Regions from separate parts of the Afipia sp. GW822-FHT04G07 genome, predicted to be linked through region 3. Evidence: predicted binding sites of a transcription regulator. Region 3 holds the regulator's gene; each other region holds the start of a gene.
What was found. The regulator LexA, encoded in region 3, represses DNA repair genes until DNA is damaged. The targets are predictions, from matches to a motif close to TGTTCNNNNTGTGTTCNG.

Region 1: AC1RKJ_RS11785 (helicase-related protein) is a predicted target of LexA. The motif match lies at 1,510-1,527, and genes of this name have one in related genera.
Region 2: AC1RKJ_RS16425 (three-Cys-motif partner protein TcmP) is a predicted target of LexA. The motif match lies at 1,643-1,660, and genes of this name have one in related genera.
Region 4: recA (recombinase RecA) is a predicted target of LexA. The motif match lies at 1,040-1,057, and genes of this name have one in related genera.

The regions. Positions count from the first base shown of each region.
Region 1 covers NZ_JBXAMP010000001.1:2,407,355-2,410,465, forward strand. The annotation lists gene AC1RKJ_RS11785 (helicase-related protein) at 1-1,411, opposite strand, end outside; gene AC1RKJ_RS11790 (DUF3108 domain-containing protein) at 1,780-2,649, opposite strand; gene rpmB (50S ribosomal protein L28) at 3,014-3,111, shown strand, end outside.
Region 2 covers NZ_JBXAMP010000001.1:3,349,527-3,352,637, forward strand. The annotation lists gene rpoD (RNA polymerase sigma factor RpoD) at 1-1,489, shown strand, start outside; gene AC1RKJ_RS16425 (three-Cys-motif partner protein TcmP) at 1,725-2,825, shown strand; gene AC1RKJ_RS16430 (DUF5131 family protein) at 2,836-3,111, shown strand, end outside.
Region 3 covers NZ_JBXAMP010000001.1:215,118-218,228, reverse strand. The annotation lists gene AC1RKJ_RS01050 (molybdopterin molybdotransferase MoeA) at 1-812, shown strand, start outside; gene lexA (transcriptional repressor LexA) at 979-1,692, shown strand; gene AC1RKJ_RS01040 (ComEC/Rec2 family competence protein) at 1,703-3,111, opposite strand, start outside.
Region 4 covers NZ_JBXAMP010000001.1:1,195,565-1,198,675, reverse strand. The annotation lists gene AC1RKJ_RS06015 (PilZ domain-containing protein) at 1-115, opposite strand, end outside; gene AC1RKJ_RS06010 (hypothetical protein) at 418-687, shown strand; gene recA (recombinase RecA) at 1,166-2,251, shown strand; gene gcvP (aminomethyl-transferring glycine dehydrogenase) at 2,616-3,111, opposite strand, start outside.

The DNA of each region.
Region 1 (3,111 bases), 2.2 Mb from region 3:
GCGCATCCGACAATTTATCCTCCACCGCACGGGCAATTCCCTGCCAGTGCTCGGGATCCGCCAGCCAATCGGGGCGATTTGCCGCAAACGTCCAGGTCCGAATCTGGGCGATCCGGGCCGATAATGTGTCGATATCGCCATCGGTCCGGTCGGTTTGCGCTATCTGGGCGGCGAACCAGTCGTCCGGAAGCCGGCCCTTGCGCATCAGAAATCCGAACAGCGTGGTGACGAGTTCGGCGTGGGCTGCCGGAGACAGCTTGCGATAATCGGGAATCTGGCAGGCTTCCCAGAGCCGCTCGACGGCGGCCGCGCCCTTGGCCATGTCACGGACGTCTTCGTCGCGCGCGGCATGATCGAGCACGCGAATGTCCTCGGCGACCGGCGCGCGGGTCAGGACTTCATGGTTGGGCGTGAGCGCCAGCGAGACCTGAAGTGCGGCCAGCGACGCGAAATCCAGCCGCGTATTCCGCCATTGCAGCATCTTCACGCTGTCGAAGGTATGGTTCTGCAACGCGTTGACCAGTTCCGGCTCGAACGGCGCGCATCGGCCCGTGGTCCCGAAAGTGCCGTCGCGGGTGGCGCGGCCCGCGCGGCCCGCAATTTGCGCGAACTCTGCGGGCGTTAATCGGCGGAACTGATAGCCGTCGTATTTGCGGTCGGAAGCAAAAGCGACATGATCGACATCGAGATTGAGGCCCATGCCGACGGCGTCTGTCGCAACCAGATAATCGACGTCGCCGGACTGGAACATGTCCACCTGCGCGTTGCGGGTGCGTGGCGACAGCGATCCCAGAACGACGGCAGCGCCGCCGTGTTGACGCCGGATCAGTTCGGCGATGGCGTAAACCTCGTCCGCAGAGAACGCGACGATCGCGGTGCGCCTTGGTTGCCGTGTGATCTTGCGGTCGCCGACAAATTCGAGATGCGAGAGCCTCGGCCGCGTCACGATATTGGCGCCGGGCAGCAGCCGCTCGATGATCGGGCGCATGGTGGCAGCACCCAGCAGCAGCGTCTCATCACGGCCGCGCCGGTTCAGGATCTTGTCGGTGAAGACGTGACCGCGTTCGAGGTCCGCCGCGATTTGGATTTCGTCCACCGCCAGAAACGACACGTCGAGATCGCGCGGCATCGCCTCGACGGTGGAGACCCAGTACCGCGCCTTCGGCGGCTTGATCTTCTCTTCGCCGGTAATCAGCGCGACGGAGTCGGCGCCTGCCCGTGCGGCGATCTTGTTGTAGACCTCGCGCGCCAGCAGGCGCAGCGGCAGACCGATGATTCCCGACGAGTGGGCGAGCATCCGCTCGATCGCGAGGTGGGTCTTGCCGGTGTTGGTCGGGCCCAGCACTGCGGTCACGCCAGCGCCGGGAGCACGATCATTCGGAAACAGCGGAGCGGAAGACGACAGAGGCATAATCAACAGGTCCGCATGACGCACACGACGCGGACGCCGCAGCCAGTTTGAAGGAAGTGTCTCACAATGCGACGTTTTTCACGCCGCAACTTAAGGTTTGGAACGAGTAAGGAACGAAAGAAGCCCGAATCGCTGACTCGCGGTGTGTTCGGCTTTATTACCTCCACATGTCGCACAATCTGCTGACCAGCAATACTAGATGAGGTTTGAGGATACTCCGCGCCAGCAGCAAATGAGCTGAATTCGTTAAAACCGGAGTCGAATCGGATTGGCTGAAGAGTCAACCCGATTCACAAACAAGATTCGTCACGGGCGCGATTTGCCACCGGATCCTTGCGCCGGGCATGGCCGTAGGCCGCCAGCCGGCTTCAGTTTGTTTTGGCCGTCTTCTGCACCGAGATGAACTCCGTCGCTTCGATCATGCCGGTGCCGAGCGGGGTTGGAATCGCAATCCGGTAAGGAACGAGCACGCGCGTTCCGGCGATCGGCGCAAACCATATCTCCATGTCGCGCTGAGCGGTGACGTACTTGATCGAGGCGCGATCGGGAACGTAGCCCGCGATCGGCGTGAAGTAGACCGCACAGACCACCACAGGGCCATGGTAGCCCTTCTCGGCCTTGACCGTTTCCATGCGCTTGTAGTCGAGACGCAGATCGTAGCGCATCCTGCCGTCGAAGACCGACATCGTCTTGTTGCGGCATGCCTCGGGACTGACCGGATCGCCCGTTCCCGCTACGCGCAGCAGCGAACCCGTCATCGGATCGAGGACATTGCGGCGATGCGCGTCGGTCAGCGGAATTCGTTCCGAATTTTCCGGCGGCTCCGGCTCGATGGCGGACTCTTTCACATTGCCGCCCGAGAGCGCGATGCGAATGATCTCGGCCTTCTTCCCGTAATTGATCGTCGAGATGTAGTTCAGCGGCGCGAACTGGCCGGCGGTGATGCGGCCTTGCGCCGTACCGGTGCCGTTGCCTCCGCCGATGGACTTCATCAGCCCTGTGGTGGCTCCGCTGACGGCTGCCGAATACTGGTCTTCGGAAACATCCACTACCCAGGCACCCTTGCCGATCGGCAGTCCGGCAAGCGAGGCTTCGTACTTGGCATCCAGCCGGCCCTGGGCACTGGCGGACCCGGCCGGCATCGCCGACCCGGCGCAAGCGAGCAGCGCGCCCAGCAGGAGAAGTTCAGACCGGGCTATCCAGGAGACTGACCGGGCGAACCTTGGGAACCAGGGCATATCCACTGACAAAAGTCCTGTTGGGCCAATATATCTCTAAGCAAGCAATTTCAGCCGGAACCATCGGTGCGGCGCAGAGGCCGCAAAAGGAATTGCCGAAGGCCCGCTGATACCCTGTCTGGTCAGGGATTACGTCGATTATATGTTAGGAAATCACTGGTTTGACGGGGAAAATCGCCATTCCTGCCCGGTGGCCGATGGCGTCCGCGATGGCCGGATAAACCGCCGAAATCGCCTCCCAACCTTGACGCTGGGCGGCTGGACCCTTATAGGTCCGGCGTTCCTGAAATGGACGGTTCCAAAACCCCACGCGACCCCTTCGGGTGGTCCGGGGCGACACAAGATTTCGCCAAAGGATTACACTATGTCTCGGCGCTGCGAATTGACGGCCAAGGGCCCTCAGGTTGGCCACAAGGTCAGCCACTCGAACCATAAGACCAAGCGCCGGTTTTTGCCGAACCT
Region 2 (3,111 bases), 3.1 Mb from region 3:
CAACATGAATCCTGCGATGATCGCAGGCCCCGTCGGTCCGGACGGTCAGCAGACCAATGCCATCATCAACGCCGACGGCACCGTGCAGGTGATGCCCGCGCAGGCCGCCGCGGCGCCCGCAGCGCCTCCGTCGGCGACGCCGTTCCGCCCCGCGCCCGCCGCAGGCGACGCCGGTGCAAGCCCCGCCGCGGACGACGACGAGGACGACGAGTTCGAGAACCAGATGTCGCTCGCGGCCATCGAGGCCGAGCTGAAGCCGAAGGTCGTCGAGACCTTCGACAAGATCGCAAGCGAGTACAAGAAGCTGCGCCGTCTTCAGGAGCAGGACATCCAGAACCAGCTTCAGAACGAAACGCTCTCGCCCGCGCAGGAGCGCAAGTACAAGAAGCTGAAGGACGAAATCGTCGTCGAGGTGAAGTCGCTGCGGCTCAACCAGGCGCGTATCGATTCGCTGGTCGAGCAGTTGTACGACATCAACAAGAAGCTGGTGTCGTTTGAGGGCCGTCTCTTCCGTCTGGGTGACAGCCACGGCGTGGGCCGCGACGACTTCCTGAAAAATTATGTCGGCTCGGAGCTTGATCCGCGCTGGCTCAACCGCGTCTCGAAACTGGCCGCCAAGGGCTGGAAGAATTTCGTCGCGGTGGAGAAGGATCGCATCAAGGAACTGCGTCACGAGATCCAGCAGCTGGCCGGATTGACCGGGCTCGAGATCGGCGAATTCCGCAAGATCGTGCACGGCGTGCAGAAGGGCGAGCGCGAAGCGCGTCAGGCCAAGAAGGAAATGGTCGAGGCGAACCTCCGTCTCGTGATTTCCATCGCCAAGAAATATACCAACCGCGGCTTGCAGTTCCTCGATCTCATTCAGGAAGGCAACATCGGCCTCATGAAGGCGGTCGACAAGTTCGAATACCGCCGCGGCTACAAGTTCTCGACCTATGCGACGTGGTGGATTCGTCAGGCCATCACGCGCTCGATCGCCGATCAGGCGCGAACCATCCGTATTCCGGTGCACATGATCGAGACGATCAACAAGATCGTGCGCACCTCGCGTCAGATGCTGAACGAAATCGGCCGCGAGCCGACCCCGGAAGAACTGGCCGAGAAGCTCGGCATGCCGCTGGAGAAGGTGCGCAAGGTTCTCAAGATCGCCAAGGAGCCGCTCTCGCTCGAAACCCCGGTGGGCGACGAGGAGGATTCGCATCTCGGCGATTTCATCGAGGACAAGAACGCGATCCTGCCGATCGATGCGGCGATCCAGAGCAACCTGCGCGAGACCACGACCCGCGTGCTGGCGTCGCTGACGCCGCGCGAGGAGCGCGTGCTGCGCATGCGCTTCGGCATCGGCATGAACACCGACCACACGCTGGAAGAAGTCGGCCAGCAGTTCTCGGTGACCCGCGAACGCATCCGTCAGATCGAGGCGAAGGCGCTGCGCAAGCTGAAGCATCCGTCGAGGTCAAGGAAGTTGCGGAGTTTCTTGGATAACTGAGTGCGTCATCCTGAGGTGCGAGGGCGAAGCCCGAGCCTCGAAGGATGACCAGCAACTCTCGCGATGTCGTCCCCGCGGAAGCGGGGACCCAGAAACAAAACGGCGGGCCGAAAGGTCCGCCGTTTTTGTATGCAGAGAGTTGCGCATCAATAATGTTCATGATATGTTCCTATTAGGAATATTGTCTATGGTGTTGTTATGCTCCTGCACGAATCCATCATCAGAAAGTGGGGCAATGGCGCAGGTCAAATTTTTCGACGAGCGATCCGACCAATCTGAAGTGAAGGCTCGCATCGTACAAAAGTATTTTTACGTCTGGGCGAAAGTAATTATTCCGACCGCTAAACAACGAGAAAAGAAGGTTGCATATATCGATTTGTACGCCGGGCCGGGGCGTTACAAAGATGGTGCAGCTTCAACGCCTCTTATGATCCTAGAGCGTGCGATTGAAGATCCTGATCTAAAGCAAATGCTTGTTACCTTTTTCAATGACGCTAACAAAGACCATACAAATGCTTTGCAGACGGAGATTGAAAAACTCGAAGGGATCGAAACGCTCGCCTTCAAGCCGCATATTTCGTGCGGCGAAGTAGACAAGGATGCAGAAAGCTATTTCAACGAGACGCGTCTTATTCCGTCGTTCTCTTTTGTTGACCCGTTCGGCTACAAGGGTCTCTCTCTAAAGATTGTAAACGGCTTTATCAAAGATTGGGGATGCGATTGCGTCTTCTTTTTTAACTACAACAGGATCAATGCCGGCATTTCAAATCCGGCGGTGAAATCGCACATGGATGCACTTTTCGGCGAGGCTGTCGCCGAAAAGCTCCGAACGATACTTCCGGACATGAGCCCCGAGAAACGGGAGGAAGTGATATTGGAGGAGTTGGCGCAGGCCATTAAAGCGATGGGCGGAAAATATGTCCTTCCATTTCGCTTTAAAAACGCGAAGGGGACACGCACCTCTCACAGCTTAATTTTCGTATCGAAACACTTTAAGGGATACGAAATTATGAAGGACATCATGGCAAAGGAAAGCTCTGTGGCGGATCAGGGGGTTCCTTCATTCACTTACTCACCCGCAGATGCATCAACACCGCTTCTCTTTTCCTTGGCTAGGCCATTTGATGGACTGAAAGATGAGCTTCCAAAAATCTTTGCGGGTGAAACGCTATCAATGAAAGGAATTTACGAACAACACAGCGTCGATACGCCGTTCATCAAGAAGAATTATAAAGACGCGCTTCTCGCTCTAGAAGTTGAAGGCAGAATAAAGGCTAACCCCGATAAGCGAAAAAAAGATACCTTTGCCGACCATGTCATGGTCACGTTTCCATAGGGAAGAATAGATGGCCACAAACTCATCAATTGAGTGGACTGAAGCAACTTGGAACCCCGTTGGTGGATGCACAATCATCTCGCCCGGATGCACCAATTGTTATGCCATGCGCTTAGCAAGCCGCTTAGAGAGAATGGGCCAAACAAAATACGCTGGTACGACAAGGATTAGTGGCGGCCGAGCCAAATGGAACGGCAAGATTGTCCTCGATAGAAAGGCGCTGGAATTACCGCGGACTTGGAGAAAAGGAAAAGTCATTTTCGTGAATTCAATGTCAGACCTTTTT
Region 3 (3,111 bases):
CGGCGGGCATCGATTTCCGCGAAGGCGAAACAGGGCTGCGGCGAGGATCGCTCCTGACCGATCGTGCGCTTGCGCTGGCCGCGAGCATGAATCATCCGCAACTGCCGGTGCATCGTCGCCCAAGAGTCGCGATCCTCGCGACCGGGGATGAACTGGTCGTGCCGGGCACAAAGCCCGCGCCGGGCCAGATCGTCCACAGCAACGTGTTCGCGCTGATCGCGCTCGCGCGCAACGAAGGCGCGGACCCCATCGATCTCGGCATCGCGCGCGATACACTCGAGTCGACAACCGACGCCATCCGGCGTGCGCGCGATCTCGGCGTCGATGTTCTTGTGACCACCGGCGGCGCTTCCGTCGGCGACCATGATCTCGTTCAGACTGCGCTGAAAGCCGAAGGCGTCGACATGGCTTTCTGGAAAATCGCGCTGCGGCCCGGAAAGCCGATGATGCACGGACGCCTCGGGCCGATGCGCGTGCTCGGCCTGCCCGGCAACCCGGTGTCATCCTATGTCTGCGCCTTCCTGTTTCTGGTGCCGCTCATCCGCGCGCTGTCGGGACGAACCCAGGTCGATCATGTCCTGGAGCGGGCCGTGCTGGGGCGCGAGCTGCCAGCCAACGACAAGCGGCAGGATCATCTGCGGGCAAGGGTTACAACCGGCGGCGACGGCGTGCCCGTCGCAACCTCGGTAGGCCCTCAGGACAGTTCTCTGGTGGGCAATCTGGCGGCGGCGGATGCGCTCATCGTCCGCCCACCCTTCGCACCAGCGGCCCCTGCCGGCTCGCCCTGCACGATCCTCCGGCTTCCCAACTAAAGCTCCCCGTCGTTGACGTGAAATTAAGGGGTTGCGGAACACATATGGAACAGATAGTGTTCGTTCATGATTTGTTTCGAGTGACTCGCAACTCCTGATTGGCCGTCCAACGGCCCGTATCCAGAGAGGCGCGGCATCGGAGCAAAGGCGATCGGGGACCAGATAGATGCTGACACGCAAACAATACGAGCTTCTGCGCTTTATCAACGAGCGGCTGAAGGAAGCTGGTGTTCCGCCCTCGTTCGACGAAATGAAGGACGCGCTGGACTTGCGCTCCAAGTCCGGCATCCACCGGCTGATCACGGCTCTTGAGGAACGCGGCTTCATCCGCAGGCTCGCCAACCGTGCCCGCGCGATTGAAGTCATCAAACTGCCGGAGCTTGGGAATTCGGGTGCCGGCGGCAACGGCCGTCGCGGCTTCACCCCCAGTGTCATCGAGGGCAACCTCGGCAAGGTCCGCAGCAGCGGCTCCGCCGGCCACGAGGACGATACGAACTTCCCGGTTTCCGTGCCGGTCATGGGACGGATCGCGGCCGGTACGCCCATCGAGGCGCTCCAGACCCGCAGCCACACCATCAGCCTGCCGCCCGACATGCTCGGGTCGGGCGAACACTACGCCCTCGAAGTGCGCGGCGATTCCATGATGGAAGCCGGTATTCTCGACGGCGACACCGTGCTGATCCAGCGCAACGACAGCGCCGACACTGGCGACATCGTGGTCGCGCTGATCGACGAGGAAGAAGCCACACTGAAGCGTTTCCGGCGACGCGGCGCATCCATTGCGCTTGAGCCTGCCAACTCGGCCTATGAAGTCCGGATCCTGCCGCCCAACCGCGTGCGCATTCAGGGCAAGCTGATCGGTCTGCTCCGGAAGTATTGAGCCTCGAGAATTAATCGTCCGGCTGGAGGTCGCTTTCGGCGGGCGTCGCATCGACGGAGCGCGCCGGGACATTCGGCCGAGACGCTGGAGCCTGTGGCTCATCCTCCGCAACTGCCGCAGACCAAGGGCGATCGACGCCGCGCGGCCTGATGGCTGTGACGGCATAGCCTTCGGCGGTCTTGCGCAAGGCGAGCGTCCCGCGCCTGCGCAGCGTGTCCTGATCCAGCACCGTGGCCGCGCAACCGGCCGGTGGTTGCCGCAACGTCACGATCACGGCGGCGCGCGCACAGTCGTCCGCGAAAGCTCCAGGTTTCAGCGTGAGAGCGACGGTGGCGCCGCCTTCCGCCTGCACCACGCATCCCGCATTGTCGCAGGACACACCATCTACCAGCGACGGATCGGCCGCCGTGCGGGTATCGGCATCGGCGGCGAGCCATTCGCGCGACAGGAAAGCATCCTTGCCGGTGCGCATCAGGCGCAGCCTGCCATCCTTGCCGCGTACCCCGACGGTGTGCCCATCGCCAGCCACGAGAATATCCGGCTGCGGTGTTGTCAGCGCCCACGCCGTTGCGAGCACGATCAGCCCCGCTCCTACCCAGCGCAGCGGCGTCCGCAACAGACCGAGCACGATGATGCCCGCGCTCATTACCGCCAATGGCCCGGTCCCGAACGCCGCAAGCCGCCCGATGGCGCCCGGCAATGCCGCGACCCATTGCGCCACCGCCATCATCCAGCCGATGCCGACATCCATCAGCCGCCAGAACACGCCGTCGAAGCCGAACGGCATGGCGAGCAGCCCCAACAATCCGGCCGGCATCACCAGCACCGAGACAACCGGCATCGCCGCGAGATTGGCCAGCACCCCGTAGGGCGTCACGCGATGAAAGTGAAATGCCGCGTAAGGCATCGTCGCAAATCCCGCGACCAGCGACGCCAGCGCCAGCATCGTGATCTCGCGGCCGCCCCACAACGCGGCGCGCGCCACCTGCGTATTGTCCGGCGACGCGAACAGGTTCGGCATCCCGAGTTGGACCAGCGCCACGAGTCCGAGCGTCGCCGCGAACGACATCTGGAAACTCGGATGCACCAGCGCCTCCGGTGCGATCAGCAGCACGATCATCGCCGCCACCGCAAGCGTGCGGAACGTGATGGCGCGGCGGTCCACCATCACCGCGATCAGCACCACCGCCGTCATGAAGAACGATCGTTGCGTCGCAACCTCCGCGCCCGACAACAGCAGATAGAACAACGCCGCGACGAAGGCCGCCGCCGCCGACCATTTCTTGATCGGGAACGTCACCGTTAATCCGGGAAACAGCGCGAGCAGCGCACGCACCGCGAAGAACACGACGCCCGCCACCACCGCCATGTGATAGCCGGAGATCGACAGCACATGGCCAAGCCCGGAGATAAACATGG
Region 4 (3,111 bases), 980 kb from region 3:
CCGACATGTTGCGCACGGTGCAATCGACGCCGGCTCCATTGAAGGTGATGACGCCGCCCTTGAAGACACGGCGGCGTGTTTTCGACCGTCGCTCCGCCAATGGCATGTTCGTCATGGCCGCCATCCTGTGGTTCATATCGGCAGACTAGGGCGTGGCCGGTTGCCGGACGCTAAATCGATGCCCGTCGCTGGGGGCTGCCGCGTTTACAATTGATTCAGGACATTGACGCACCCGAGAGCGTTCAATCCGGCGTGAAGTCGCATCAGCGCCCGTTTTTGGGTGCATTGCCCGGTCATGGTCCCGTCTTGGCCATCGTTTCGGCGTGGGGTAGACTTCGAGCGGCTGGCGGCTTGCGGGCCGGGCGATTCAGAATGACACCCTCAAAAAGTGACTTTGATTATCCGGGGAGAGTTTCGATGCGCGTGTTTCGGGTTGCGATGGCGGTCGGATTGTTGACGATTCCGGTCTCGGTTTCGGCGTTTGCACAGAACATGACGCCCGGCTTCCGGCTGAACGAAACCAAGGAACTGTCGGAAGACGAAATCGCGCGGAACAAGGCCAATGAGGACGCGGCCCGGGCCGCCCGCGCCAAGATCCCCGATGCCAAGCCGAATGCCGACCCATGGGCCTCGGTGCGCAGCGAGCCCGCGGCCAAGGCGCCGAAATCCAAGACGACCGCGAAGTAAGCGACGTTGGGGCGCGCCAACTGAGGCGGCCTTACTGCTTTTTTTCCTCGGGCAGGAGTGCCTTTAAAAGGTTCTGCACCTGAGGCGATTTGATTGGGTCTGGCCGGTCGCAGTCGATGCACTGATATGTGCGCGGGCCTGTGCCGCCCGGTGGCAGCATCAATTTCACGGGCTTTCCGCACTTCGGACAGATTCGCTGGTTGATGGGCATTGCGGTCACCGCACCAAAGAGACGGGCAAAATTCTAAATCCTGGGCGTGATAAAGATCGAGTCCATTTTCCAAATTCGGCTGCTGCTCAATTCAAATTGAGCCACCAGGGGCAAAAGCAGGCCAGTATCCCCCAATTCGAAAAGAACATATTGCGAACTTAGAACAAATGGGGTACATTGGTTCCATCGGATCAAGCCGATTCCGGTCCGCCGTCCCTGGGAAGCCGTTTGTCCGGCTGGCGAATCCCTTACATAAGGAGCACCACTATGGCCCCCGCCGCGCTGCGTATCGTCGAAGGATCTTCCATGGACAAGACCAAGGCCCTGTCGGCCGCGCTCTCTCAGATCGAGCGCCAGTTCGGCAAGGGCTCCGTTATGAAGCTCGGCAAGAACGACCGCTCCATGGATATCGAGACGGTTTCCTCGGGCTCGCTCGGGCTGGATATCGCGCTCGGCGTCGGCGGCCTGCCGAAGGGCCGTGTGGTCGAGATTTACGGCCCGGAATCCTCCGGCAAGACCACGCTGGCGCTGCATACGGTGGCCGAAGCCCAGAAGAAGGGCGGCATCTGCGCCTTCATCGATGCCGAACATGCGCTCGATCCGGTCTATGCCCGCAAGCTCGGCGTCAACGTCGATGAACTTCTGATTTCGCAGCCCGACCACGGCGAGCAGGCGCTGGAAATCGCCGACACGCTGGTGCGCTCCGGCGCGGTGGACGTGCTCGTGGTGGACTCGGTGGCGGCGTTGGTGCCGCGCGCCGAACTCGAAGGCGAGATGGGCGACAGCCTTCCCGGCCTGCAGGCGCGGCTGATGAGTCAGGCGTTGCGCAAGCTCACCGCCTCGATCAACAAATCCCACACCATGGTCATCTTCATCAACCAGATCCGCATGAAGATCGGCGTGATGTACGGTTCGCCCGAGACCACCACGGGCGGCAACGCGCTGAAGTTCTACGCCTCGGTGCGCCTCGACATCCGCCGCATCGGCCAGATCAAGGAGCGCGACGAGGTTGTCGGCAACCAGACCCGCGTCAAGGTGGTGAAGAACAAGTTGGCGCCGCCGTTCAAGCAGGTCGAGTTCGACATCATGTATGGCGAGGGCGTTTCGAAGCTGGGTGAAATTCTCGATCTCGGCGTCAAGGCCGGCATCGTCGAGAAATCCGGCGCGTGGTTCTCCTATGACAGCGTGCGCCTCGGTCAGGGCCGCGAGAATTCCAAGGCCTTCCTCAAGGCCAATCCGGAGATAACGGCTAAGATCGAAGCCTTGATCCGCCAGAACTCCGGGCTGATCGCGGAGCAGATCCTCGCAGGCTCGCCCGAGCGCGACGCCGACGGCGAAGAGCCGGAGGAATGATTGAGACACCCGTCATTCCGGGTCTGCGCGTGAAGAACGCGCATCCCGGAATGACGGGTTGGATTTTCTGAGACTTGAGTTGTTTAAGGCTTGAGTTACGGCGTGATCCCGAAAGACGGGAATCCTTTCGGATCAGATCACGCTTCGGAAGCAAACGGGCGTTGTGGATGTTGAGTTGCCGACATCCCCAGCGCCCGATTTGTTTTGTGAGATACGATCAAGAAGCGTCATCCTGAGGTGTGCGAGCCGCAACGCGGCGAGCCTCGAAGGATGACGATGGAGTACGGACTACTCTTGTCATGCTTCGAGGCCGTCGCTTCGCTCCGGCACCTCAGGATGACGATCCCCTTTGTTGCTAGGCTGGCTACTCCGCCGCCTGTGCGTAGTCCGCCACCGGCGGGCACGAGCAGATCAGGTTGCGGTCGCCGTGGACGTTGTCGACGCGCCCCACAGGACACCAGTATTTATCGGTGCGTGACGTCCCTGCCGGGAAGCAGCCCTCGGCGCGCGAGTAGGGCCGTTCCCACCTATCCTCGGCGATGTCGTGCACGGTGTGCGGCGCATGGCGCAGCGGCGAGGCCTCGATGGTGAAGCGCCCGGATTCGACGTCGGCGATCTCGCGGCGGATCGCGATCATGGCCTCGCAGAAGCGATCCAGTTCCGCCTTCGATTCGGATTCCGTCGGCTCGATCATCAGCGTGCCCGGCACCGGGAAACTCATGGTCGGCGCGTGGAAGCCGTAGTCGATCAGGCGTTTGGCGATGTCGTCCACGGTCACCCCGGAGCCCGCCTTGAGGCCGCGCGGATCGACGATGCATTCATGGGCGACGCGACCCTTGGCGTTGCGATATAGCACCGGG